2 regions of the Nodularia sp. LEGE 04288 genome follow, and region 2 is predicted to be linked to the other one. Evidence: riboswitches for the same ligand, from Rfam matches in the RefSeq annotation. Region 2 holds a riboswitch; the other holds the start of a gene.

Region 1 (5,796 bases), on a different contig from region 2:
CCTAAAAAACCGGATGGGGTGGGTTTTGCCCATACTTCATTATTTTAGTAACTTGGGAAAAAATTTTTGTGTGTTAAATTAGCGTTATTAATCTGGTTGAAATTATGAAATTTACATTCTCTAAACCTTCTGTGTTAGCTTATGCATCGTCTATTTTGCTGCTAGGTTTTTCGATCCCGTTAGTTGCACAAATACCAGCTTCTAATGCTGCTAGTGAGTGCCAAACTTTTAAGCCACCGTATCTGAATACAGTCAAAGACTTCATAGGTCTGGGACACTTTCAAGAAGACTGCGAAAAAGACTCCCAATCTGCGGTTTCTTCTTTTACACAGGCAATTACTCTCAATCCTCAAGGTGAAGAAGCATACTATCATCGTGCTAATGCTTACTATAACCTGGGAAATTATCAAGCCGCAGTGGCGGACCATAGCGAAGTAATTAGGCAAAATACAGGTAGGTTTGGTTTTAGTAGGGGAGCTTATTGGAACCGGGCTAGGGCTTATGAAAAGTTAGGGGAAAAAAAGAAAGCAATTTCCGATTTGAATCAATTAATTGGTGATAGTAGTCCCAATGCTGATCAATACTTTTTCAGAGGTAATATGTACCGTGATTTAAATAATAAAGCCAGTGCAATGGCAGATTACAAAGCGGCAGAGAAACTTTTACAGCAGTATTTAAATGGGGATTTCGGAAATGGTTTACAAGATCCTCGATATCAAGTGATGCTGGAGAATGTTAGAAATGAATTAGCCCAGATAAATTATTAACAGTGTGATAGCATGAATTATATGGGACGAAAAATAAATAATTTATTTGTCTGCACACTTCACTATTATTAAAAGTTTTCAGGTTTTATTGCTATCCATTGAGTAACAGGTGACATCGCCCGCCAACCTAAAAATTTACCAATAGGTTCTGCTCTTTGAATAGCGATACGAGTTAAACTACCACCAACCTGCTCATACCATTTAAATAAAATTTGCTCACCTTCTACAGTGACAACATTAGCTACTAATCGCCCACCCGGACGCAGTGCATTCCAACAGATATCAAACAGCCCTGCTGCTGTGACTCCACCGCCGATAAATATCGCATCCGGTGTGGGTAAATTTTGGAGAATTGATGGTGCTTTACCGCTAATAATTTTCAGGTGGGGAGTTCCTAAAGCTGCGGCGTTGTTGGCTATGTAACCCAGTCTAGAAGAATTCTGTTCAATGGCGATCGCCTGACATCGAGAATCAGTCCGCATCCATTCGATAGAAATTGAACCACAACCCGCACCGACATCCCACAGTAATTCTCCGGGAATGGGAGCTAATTTTGCTAAAGTCACCGCCCTGACTTCACTCTTGGTTAACTGTCCATCATGGTGATAGGCATGATCTGGCAATCCTGGTAATCTAGGTAAAGGTACCACCCCAGCATTAGCAATACATTCAACTGCGATCGCATTCAACGGTGCAATTTCTCTTTTATCCCAATCTGCGGCTATACCTTCGACAATTCTTTCCTGAATACCGCCCAGATGTTCTAAAACTGTAATTTTACTACCACCATAACCGCGATTTGTCAAGATGTCGGCAACAGTTGCAGGCGTGTCTTTGCCTTCACTCAAAATCAAAAGTTTAGCGTTGGGATAGATGTAACTATGGAGTAGAGAGGCTGGACGACCGCACAAACTCAAGGTTTCTGTTTCCCTAAAAGACCATCCCAATTTGGCACAGGCGAGGCTGAAGGTGGAAGGCGCAGGAATAATCGTAATTTCTTCTAGGGGAATTTGTCGCGTCAGGGTGACACCGATACCGTAACAAAAAGGGTCGCCACTGGCTAACACACAGACTGATTCACCCCGACGACGGATAATTTCGGCGATGGAACTGCTAATGGGAGATGTCCAGGCTATTTTCTGGCGTTGATCATTTGGGGGTAACATGGCTAAATGGCGATCGCCTCCGACAATCACTTCAGCTTGCTCTATCAGAGAACGTGCGATCGCACTTAACCCCTGTAAGCCATCTTCACCAATACCCACAATCGATAACCATTTCCGTGTCATAGAAGCTGTAATAATTTAACTAAATTTTGCGGCTTTTTCGGCGATTAATCCCAGTTAATCATCATTTTTTGGAAAAATAGCCTGTAATGATGCTTTGTCAAACAGCGCCAAAATTTGAGCATTTCATAACTATTAGTAAGTGTGTTATAATGAACAAGCATTACAACTGTTAATCCAGGTAAAATATAGCAATATATATTTACTTGAGTTAATTAAATTTCATAATTAGGTTGAGTATTAATTGAAAATTAAAGCGTTGGATGTCAAAGCAGGCGATCGCATTATTGCCTACTGTAAGAATAAGATGCAAGTTTGCAAAGTGAAACGCATCTTAGAACCTGGTTCGACCAACATCACACTATCGGTATTCACATCTGAGCATTATCGTGGATGCTTAGTTTCATGTGTAGTCCGGTTCCAATGTGACACCTTAGTTGATTTAGTACAATAAAATTACTGAAATGTTGTGTAATTAGCCCAAAGAAATGTCACAGGGCTACTCATTGGGTTGTAAATAAAATCTCCAGATATACCCAGTGCTAAGTTTAACTGAATATAAAAAATAGATCGCATCCAGCGATCTGAATACCTGATCATGTTAAATTACTGAAGCTAAGAGTTGGGAAACTCCGGTGAAATTCCGGGACTGTGCCGCAGCTGTAATGGTAAAGCGAAAGCAGAACATTTGCCAAGTCAGAATGCCAACTATAGCAGTGTTTTTAAGACACACATACTATCTATTGCCTGCGTCGCACAGGGAAGGAGTTAATGTTTTGCTGTCCGGTTTTGCCTTATGTCCTGGCTTATTTTATGATACACCCGCTCAAGATGGGATATTATCACGCATCAGAGTACCAGGTGGAATTCTGGATAGTAAACAGTGTCATGCAATCGCAGATATAGCAGAGAATTACGGGGGTGGATATGTCGATATTACCAATCGCGCCAACCTCCAAATCAGGGAACTGCGTTCGGGAATAAATGCAGCAGTTCTCCAGGATTTACAAAATATAGGTATTGGTTCTCGCAATTTCGCTGTTGACCACATTCGGAATATTATGACCAGTCCCACTGCTGGTATTGATCCCCAAGAATTAATTGATACTCGTCCCTTTGTGCAGGACTGGGAAAATTATATCGCCGCACATCCCACCCTATCAGGACTATCGGCAAAATTTAGTGTTTGCTTTGATGGTGGTGGTACAGTCTCGGTGTGCGATCGCCTCAACGATATCATGTTTGCTGCTGTCTTAATTGACGGTAGAGTTTATTTTCGTCTGCATCTCAGCGTCGGTGTCAAAGGAAAACCACCCATTGATATGGGAATTGTCTTATTACCAGAGTCATGTTTGCCAGTTTTGGCAGCTTTGGCTGAAGTTTATCTCAACTATACTGACCCAAACAGTCGGCGCAAGCTGCGTTTACGAGAGTTATTAAATAATTTGGGTTGTGAACGTTATCTTCAAGAAGTTGAACAACGTCTAGGTTTTCAACTCACATCCCAGGGACAGTTTGACAAAACCAGTGTCGAAAACAGGTCAAACTCCAACTATCAACATATCGGTATTCATCCCCAGCGTCAGCCAGGCTTATTTTATATTGGCGTGGTTTTACCTTTAGGTAGGCTAGAGACTCAGCAAATTAGGGGTTTAGCTGATTTAGCCCAGAGATTTGGTAACGGGACTCTGAGGCTAACTCCTTGGCAAAATTTGCTCCTGACAGATATTCCGGCGCGATCGCTTACCGATGTCAAAAGTGAAATTGCTGTTTTAAAATTAGATGTCTCAGCAAGTAATATCAATAGTGCATTAGTTGCCTGTTCTGGTAATAAAGGTTGTGCAGCTTCCGCCACGGATACTAAAGGTGATGCTTTGGCATTAGCAAAGTATCTGGAAACTCATGTTAGTCTAAATCACCCAGTTCATATTCATTTTAGCGGCTGCGAAAAATCTTGCGCCCAGCATAGTCATAGTGATATTACCTTGCTCGGTGTCAGCCTAGAATCAGAAAATGGAACAATGGGAGCTTATCACATTTATGTTGGTGATAGCTTGCGTGGCGAAGCCATAGGTGACAGCAACCAAAAATTTGGTCGTCAACTCTATCAATATGTCACTGTGGCCGAACTACCTGTATTGTTAGGGCAGATGTTACAAGTTTATAAAATTCAATGCCGAAATCCTGATGAATCCTTTGGAGAATTTGTTAATAGATATGAGATTGCCCAATTACACCCGTTATTTTCCTCTGTAAGTTAGGGTTATTTCTGTTAGCTTGCGTGGCATAGCCATTCCCATTCACCATTCACCATTCACTATTTTCCCATGTCTGACTACATCCGAGATGCTAACGAAATTTACAGTAAATCCTTTGCAATCATCAGATCCGAAGCCAAGCTGGATGTCCTGCCTCCAGATGTAGCAAAAGTAGCTGTACGCCTAATCCATGCCTGTGGAATGACTGATATCGTTACTGACTTGGGTTATTCATCAACGGCGGTGCAGGCGGGACGCGCAGCACTAGCAGCAGGTGCGCCGATTTTGTGTGATTGCCGCATGGTTGCCGAAGGGATTACGAGGAAGAGACTACCGACAAACAACCAAGTTATTTGCACCCTCTATGATGTGGAAGTACCAGCGCTGGCTAAACGTTTGGGTAATACGAGATCAGCTGCTGCCGTAGAATTGTGGCGATTGCACTTAGAAGGGGCAGTGGTAGCAGTGGGGAATGCCCCGACAGCACTATTTCGGCTGTTAGAAATGCTGGAAGAAGGAGTGCTAAAACCTGCGCTGATTTTAGGTTTTCCAGTGGGATTCGTTGGTGCAGCAGAGTCAAAAGCCGCACTAGCAGCAAATAGCAAAGGTGTACCATTTTTAACTTTACATGGTCGGCGTGGTGGCAGTGCGATCGCCGCAGCAGCCGTTAATGCCTTAGCAAAAGAGGAAGAATAATCATGCAAACCAAAGGCCGTCTCTATGGAATTGGTGTAGGGCCAGGTGATCCCGAACTATTGACATTGAAAGCATTGCGACTATTACAGGCTGCCCCTGTGGTGGCTTATCAGTCAGCAGTCGATAAAGAAAGTATAGCGCGCGCGATCGTCTCCCAATATCTCACCGGGGATCAAATCGAGGTGCTGTTTCACCTTCCCCGCGCCTTAGAACCAGAAACGGCCAATTTAATTTATGACAAAGAAGTTGAACCAATAGCCGAACATCTAGCCGCAGGCAGGGATGTAGTAGTATTGTGTGAGGGTGACCCGTTTTTCTACGGTTCCTTCATGTATGTTTTCACACGTTTATCTCAACACTATCAAACGGAAGTTGTACCGGGAATATCCTCACTCATGGCTTGTCCTGTAGCCTTGGGTGTACCCTTCACTTATTACAACGATATTATGACCGTTTTACCTGCCCCCATGCCAGCAGAAGAATTGATTACGCACTTACTAGCAACTGATGCAGCAGCGATTATGAAACTAGGTCGCCATTTCACCAAAGTGCGAGATGTTTTACATCAATTAGGCTTGGCATCACGGGCATTATATATTGAGAGGGCAACAACCACACAACAAAGAATAGTACCCCTAGATGAAGTTGATCCCGATCAAGTACCCTATTTCTCAATGATTATCATCCCCACCAAAAATCGACTATAGGTTAAACAAAATTCTTGTCTACGACACGCTATGTAAATAGTATTTCTGTACTATTGAATCTATAATTAAGTATATAGGCAAA
Region 2 (5,796 bases):
AAAAGTTTTGGGCGAATATAATTCGCTACTACTAAGGATTTTAAACCCAGGTTGCTGGGTTTTGTCTGTGTAGCCTCGACTTCTATTCGCCAAGGCTTTACTCTCAGAGGTTTTGTCTGTCTCATCAGTCGAAGCCTCTGATTTAGCAACTCATGATTGCCTAATTTTAAAACTCTTGCTAACTATCATTGGTTGCGGTAACCTCAACCGCAGTGACGACGCTGTAGGCGTAATTATTGCCCAACGCCTACAACAATATCTAACCGAAAATCCCCACCCTGATGTGCGAGTTTATGACTGTGGAACCGCAGGGATGGAAGTAATGTTTCAAGCCAGAGGTAGTAAAGCATTAATAATTATTGATGCAAGTTCTACAGGTTCTGAACCTGGTGCTGTATTTCAAGTCCCAGGAGAAGAACTAGAAGCTTTACCAGAATCTAGTTATAACTTACATGATTTTCGTTGGGATAACGCTTTAGCAGCTGGACGAAAAATATTTGTCAATGACTTTCCCCAAGACGTAACAGTTTACCTAATTGAAGCCGCAAATCTTGATTTGGGACTAGAATTAAGTCCCATAGTCAAATCTGCTGCTGATTTAGTTCTTGAACAATTAACCAAACTCATTAACCAGAATAGATAGACTTAATTAACAATCCAAAATCCAAAATCCAAAATCCAAAATTAACTTACGCCCAATCACGATAAACAGACAGTTCATCTACCCTCATTTCAAAGGGTATACCTTGACTATCTGGGGGACAAACACGGATTTTAGCGCTGCTGATAATGGAGTTTAGTAACGTTCCCATTGGCACGATTTGTCGCAAAACCCGCCAATTAGTAACTTGATCAGGACATTCAATTACCAATGTCATCGCATTAGCGCGAGTTGTGACATACCAGCGACAATTAGAGAGCAGATTTTGAATGATGCGATCGCATCCGTCATAAAAATACCTACTAATAGAATATTCTAGTTGTTGTCGCAGGATAATATCTGCCGATGTCGGCTGCTTAGGATGAGAATCATCACTATTAAAATAAAAGTTATTGTTCGCCATATCTCTTTATGATCCTAGTTATTTGCCAATAGCCATCCCATAGAGAATATCTTTATTGGTTTCTAATAATTCTTGGGTTTCATCATCGTAAAACGCACCAATTCCACTACAATCAATCCCCAAATAATTACTCACCAAATAAATTCTTTGACCGATAAAACCAGCTAATTGCATAGCAGTTTGATAATTGATATAGTTAGATGCAAAAAACAAAGTTACAGCGCCATCTCTCGCGATCGCTTGATTCACACATAAGTAACCTGTTCGTTCCCCGAAATTACCCGCTTTCAGCAGATGCGTACCTTTATATAATCCCGGCGATATCCCCTCTACTCGATGTATAACAGAGTAAATTTCGATGTCCTCAAAATTCTCTGTTGGTATTGATTGTGTAATTTGTCGCCAGATATATAAATAGTCTTCTTGAGAAATAAACTGTTTCCGGAAACGTCTAATAGAACGTCTATTCCAAACAGCTTGATAGAATTTATCTTTGTCCAAGTTAAACTGTGGCTGTTCTAGTAGCTGTGCCGAACTCTGCTGTATAGCAGTTAGTTCATAGCTATGTTCAATAAATTCATTAGCCTCAAAATAATCTGTCCCAGAGACAAAAGGAACCTTCAGCCTTAAACGCCTGACTGGCTTTTCTTGCACTTCACCTGAGATTATCCCAGCAGTAATAAACTCTTTATTTTCAAAGCCTAAAACTGTATTAAGAGCAAGTTTATCAAAGTCAAAAATCAGTTGTATATCTTGGTTATGCAGATAAGCTGATGCTGCGATCGCACCTAAATGATGACCGCTATCTAAAAAGCAATATCTCAGGCTTCTATCCTGATATTTCCAGCTAGACCTATAATAAACACAACTAATTAAAAAAATGCATCCCTTGATACTTTTACCCGGTATAATATAACTTTCTAGGCCATCATCAATTAATTCATAAATCAGAGTTAGACAATTATTCTCAACTTCTAGATGATATATACCATCTATTATTCCCGACATCCCGCGAATTTGCACATAAACTTCCGTAGGGTATAAAGCGCCTGCTGAGGGGTTTACCCGGAGTTTATAAGGGACATCTTTATATGCCTTTTCCAGAGTAACTGCACTGGTTAACCAGATAAAAGAATGCACGGGATTATTGAGATTTAATTTTACCCGCCGATAAAACTTGGGATAAACTTTAAATGCAGTTGGCTGGGTGGAAGCATCTACATAATTGGGATTAATCTGTACAGATAAGTAAGAATGCTTGGTGATATCGTGGTACGCCGTCTCTAAATTCTTACTTTGCGGCATTTTTGAGTAATCCTAAAATCTCTATATTGCTAGCAAAATCTATGGCTTGATAATCGTCTAAGTTTCTTAATTCCAAATTAGGGTTGTGTTGTAGAAGTAATTTAGCCACACCTGTTTTTCCTGCTGATGCTGCATACATTAACACAGTTGCACCATTATCATTTTGATTATTAATGTTAATTTTGGCAGCTAGCAGCAAGCTAATTAACTCGTAATGATTGCCGAAACAAGCAAACCATAAAGCATTATTATTATCATTATTTTTAGCATTAATATTCGCGCCCAAATCAATGAGTTCTTTGACAACTGCATAAACTCCCTCTCTAGTTGCTTTCATCAAAGCCGTATCGCCATTTTCACCTGCTTGATTCAAGTTTTGGGGATTGTAGCCTTTTGCTATCATCCATTGCTTGGTGACTTCACTCAATTTTTGCTTTTTGATCTGATTCATGACTAATCCTTAATATTTCTAGATGGACTCAGAAAGGTGAATAATAGGTTATACCTAGCATTCTTCAGCTAAACATACATTCCTAATGATTAGAGTCGTTTAAACTCTAGCTAGTTAATAGCTTTAAACACCCCTTGACAAAAGTCTGGCATTTATTTGATACCTGAATAAAACAGGTTAATATTAGGACAATGTTCACGCAGATTTCAGTCATTTTATGATTGAATCTATCTGAGGTGCTGCGTAATTTTTAACTGAACCAGAATTAAGAGAGAAATGTCTAAAATAGCCTTGTATCGCTTTTTGTGGAAGTTTAGGTTCACTAGCAACTATTTAGCTTACTTATATATTATCACTCTGATAATTTTAAATTATGAATCATTTATAAAGATCCCAAGACATATTGGGGTTAATTAGCGAAATAAAACCTAAAAATGCAGCCAAAGCTACAGTCATTTAAGAAAAATCAGCTATTGGACATCGACCGAAATTGAATATGCTTTTTCCAAAACCTTTGTCAAGATAATACCTTTGGGGAAGTCTTCGGCTACATGAATGGTTGAAAATTTAAGCGAGTAACAATTTAACTATTATCTGTCAATAGAAACTATCTGTTAAATTTATACAAGATTTGATTTAAATTTGACGAAAGTATGATAGATTTTCATATATCCGGTTCTAGTAGAAATTAGCTATTAGAGGTAACGGGGAAAGTTCGGTGTAATTCCGGCGCTGTCCCGCAGCTGTAAACAGATTTTAGATTTTTATTTTGAGATATGAAGATGGCATCAGACATTCCCAAATCCTAAATTTAAAATTTAAAATTACGTAAGTCAGAATACCCGCCGATAAAAAAGTAACTTTAGCTAAAATCTACGAGGTATAGATGACAGCACAACATACAATATTTGTTTGTACCACTTGTGCGAGTAAGTGGGAAGGTGGGAAGCGTGTTGGTGAAAGTGGTGGAGAAAAATTTCTGAAACACTTGGAAGCACATTATCCCAATTGGGAATTGAACACAGAATTTGTGATTCAACCAGTGAACTGCATGAGCGCTTGCGATCGCTCTTGTGTGGTATCCTTTGCTGCACATGGTAAATCTACATATCTGTTTGGTGACATTTCGCCTGAGTTATCACCCGCAGATGTGGCTGGAGTATTCGAGTGTGCAGGTAAATATCATGCTCATCCAGAAGGTTTATTACCGTGGAGTGAACGTCCAGAACCACTCAAAAAAGGAATTTTGGCACGTATTCCAGCAGTACCCACTCCCTGACTGATAAAATCCACTGAAAGAAAATCATGTAACTAACAATACCGAATTTGAAACGGATTTTGGCGATCGCAATCTTATTTACATTCAGATGCGATCTCTTTCTTCAATCTAGCTCTTTGCGCCTGGTGCGTAGGACAGCCAGCGAAATTTAGTATTTCATCCAAATAATGTGATTAAATACCAGTACCTTCGCCAACCTGACCTTAACCCTCAATGCAAAAACCAAAGTCAATTAAGATTTCCAAAGCCACACGCTACCAAAATGCAGCCATAGATTACTATATGGGACTCACAGGTTCTTCCTATCTACATTACGGTTATTGGGAAGCAATCCCAACTATTGGAGAAGAATTGACTTTAACTGACCTGCGTGAGGCGCAAGAAGCCTATGCAGCGAAACTTTTTAGTTTCATCCCCGAAGGAATTCAAACCGTACTGGATGTAGGCTGTGGTATTGGTGGTAATGCCAAATCTCTTTGGGAACGTGGTCTGAGTGTTGAAGGACTAGCACCCGATGCAATCCAAAAAGAGAAATTTATTCAAAATACTAACGGTAAAATACCTTTCTACTTAACGACATTTGAAGATTTTCAGACTTCACATTCCTATGATTTAGTTCTCTTCAGTGAAAGTAGCCAATATATGGCGGTGGAAGATTTAGCTGAAGGTGCAGCGCGTTTACTTAATAATGGTAGTTACTTACTCATAGCAGATATGATGCGCCTTGATGCCGAATACAAAGAGGGCATTTTTTCTAATTGTCATATTGCTCATGAACTTCAAGCAGCTTTAGAGAAGACAGGATTTAAATTAATCAAATCCGAAGATATTTCTCAATCTATTGCACCAACAATTGATTTGTGTCTGAGTAATTTTCGGACATTTGGACTGACCACATTTAAATATATTGCTGATGTTGTCAAGATAGCAGTTCCACCTGTACATACAATAGGAAGTTGGGCTTTTAAACGTTGGCTGGATCAACCAATTACTGAGGGTCTAGCTGCACGACAGATTTTTGACAGTCATCTTTGTTATCAAATTCAACTCTGGCAGTTATAAAAGTTGCTGAGACACGATTTATCGCGTCTGTACAAGAGATATTACGCATCAAGTCTAGGAAAAATTTTAAAATATGTTTGTTGAAAATTGATTTAATATTGGCGGTCAGCTTGAAGATGCGGTGGCTCAAGAGTTATCATCCAGACATTGTTTAGGAAATAACATCACCTTTTTTAGTCAGCGATCGCACAAGTATATCAGGAGTCAACCACTCATGAATTTCCGCCACTTCCTACATTCACAGCCACTGCATAGGATTTTGTCTGCATCTATTTTTCGCGTCCGCCAGGGTTTAGCAGCCAACTATAATTGCTTGACTGGGGTAGCTGTCGCTTTAGTTATTTCTATCCCAACTTTAGCTTCAGGTGCGCCGTTGCGAGTGGGTGTGGCTGGTTCTGCTCCTTTTGTAGTTCGCAAAGATACAGACACGAATGGCATTAGTGTGGAAGTCTGGGCAGAAGTGGCTCGCTCTCAAAATATAGAGTATGAATTAATACCGCAATCCAGCGTTGCCAATGCCCTAGAAGTTGTGAATCAGGGAGAATTGGATTTGTTGATTGGCCCCATCACAATTACAGCCCAGCGCCTAGAAAAAGTTGACTTTACCCAACCCTATTTTTCTACAGAAATTGCTG

What was found. Region 2 has a riboswitch for cobalamin ahead of AACX33_RS03905 (DUF1636 family protein). Riboswitches for the same ligand answer to the same signal wherever they lie in the genome.
Region 1: another riboswitch for cobalamin. It lies ahead of cobG (precorrin-3B synthase); the one in region 2 lies ahead of AACX33_RS03905 (DUF1636 family protein).

Annotation. Positions count from the first base shown of each region.
Region 1 is NZ_CAWQOY010000117.1:20,711-26,506, forward strand. Features, by position in the region: gene AACX33_RS14620 (tetratricopeptide repeat protein) at 105-767, shown strand; gene cbiE (precorrin-6y C5,15-methyltransferase (decarboxylating) subunit CbiE) at 836-2,056, opposite strand; gene AACX33_RS14630 (hypothetical protein) at 2,298-2,507, shown strand; adenosylcobalamin-variant (AdoCbl-variant) riboswitch at 2,668-2,768, shown strand; gene cobG (precorrin-3B synthase) at 2,755-4,314, shown strand; gene AACX33_RS14640 (precorrin-8X methylmutase) at 4,381-5,007, shown strand; gene AACX33_RS14645 (precorrin-2 C(20)-methyltransferase) at 5,010-5,714, shown strand.
Region 2 is NZ_CAWQOY010000044.1:73,337-79,132, forward strand. Features, by position in the region: gene AACX33_RS03885 (hydrogenase maturation protease) at 176-643, shown strand; gene AACX33_RS03890 (hypothetical protein) at 690-1,064, opposite strand; gene AACX33_RS03895 (nitroreductase family protein) at 1,083-2,369, opposite strand; gene AACX33_RS03900 (ankyrin repeat domain-containing protein) at 2,356-2,820, opposite strand; cobalamin riboswitch at 3,477-3,684, shown strand; gene AACX33_RS03905 (DUF1636 family protein) at 3,707-4,099, shown strand; gene AACX33_RS03910 (class I SAM-dependent methyltransferase) at 4,313-5,161, shown strand; gene AACX33_RS03915 (transporter substrate-binding domain-containing protein) at 5,283-5,796, shown strand, end outside.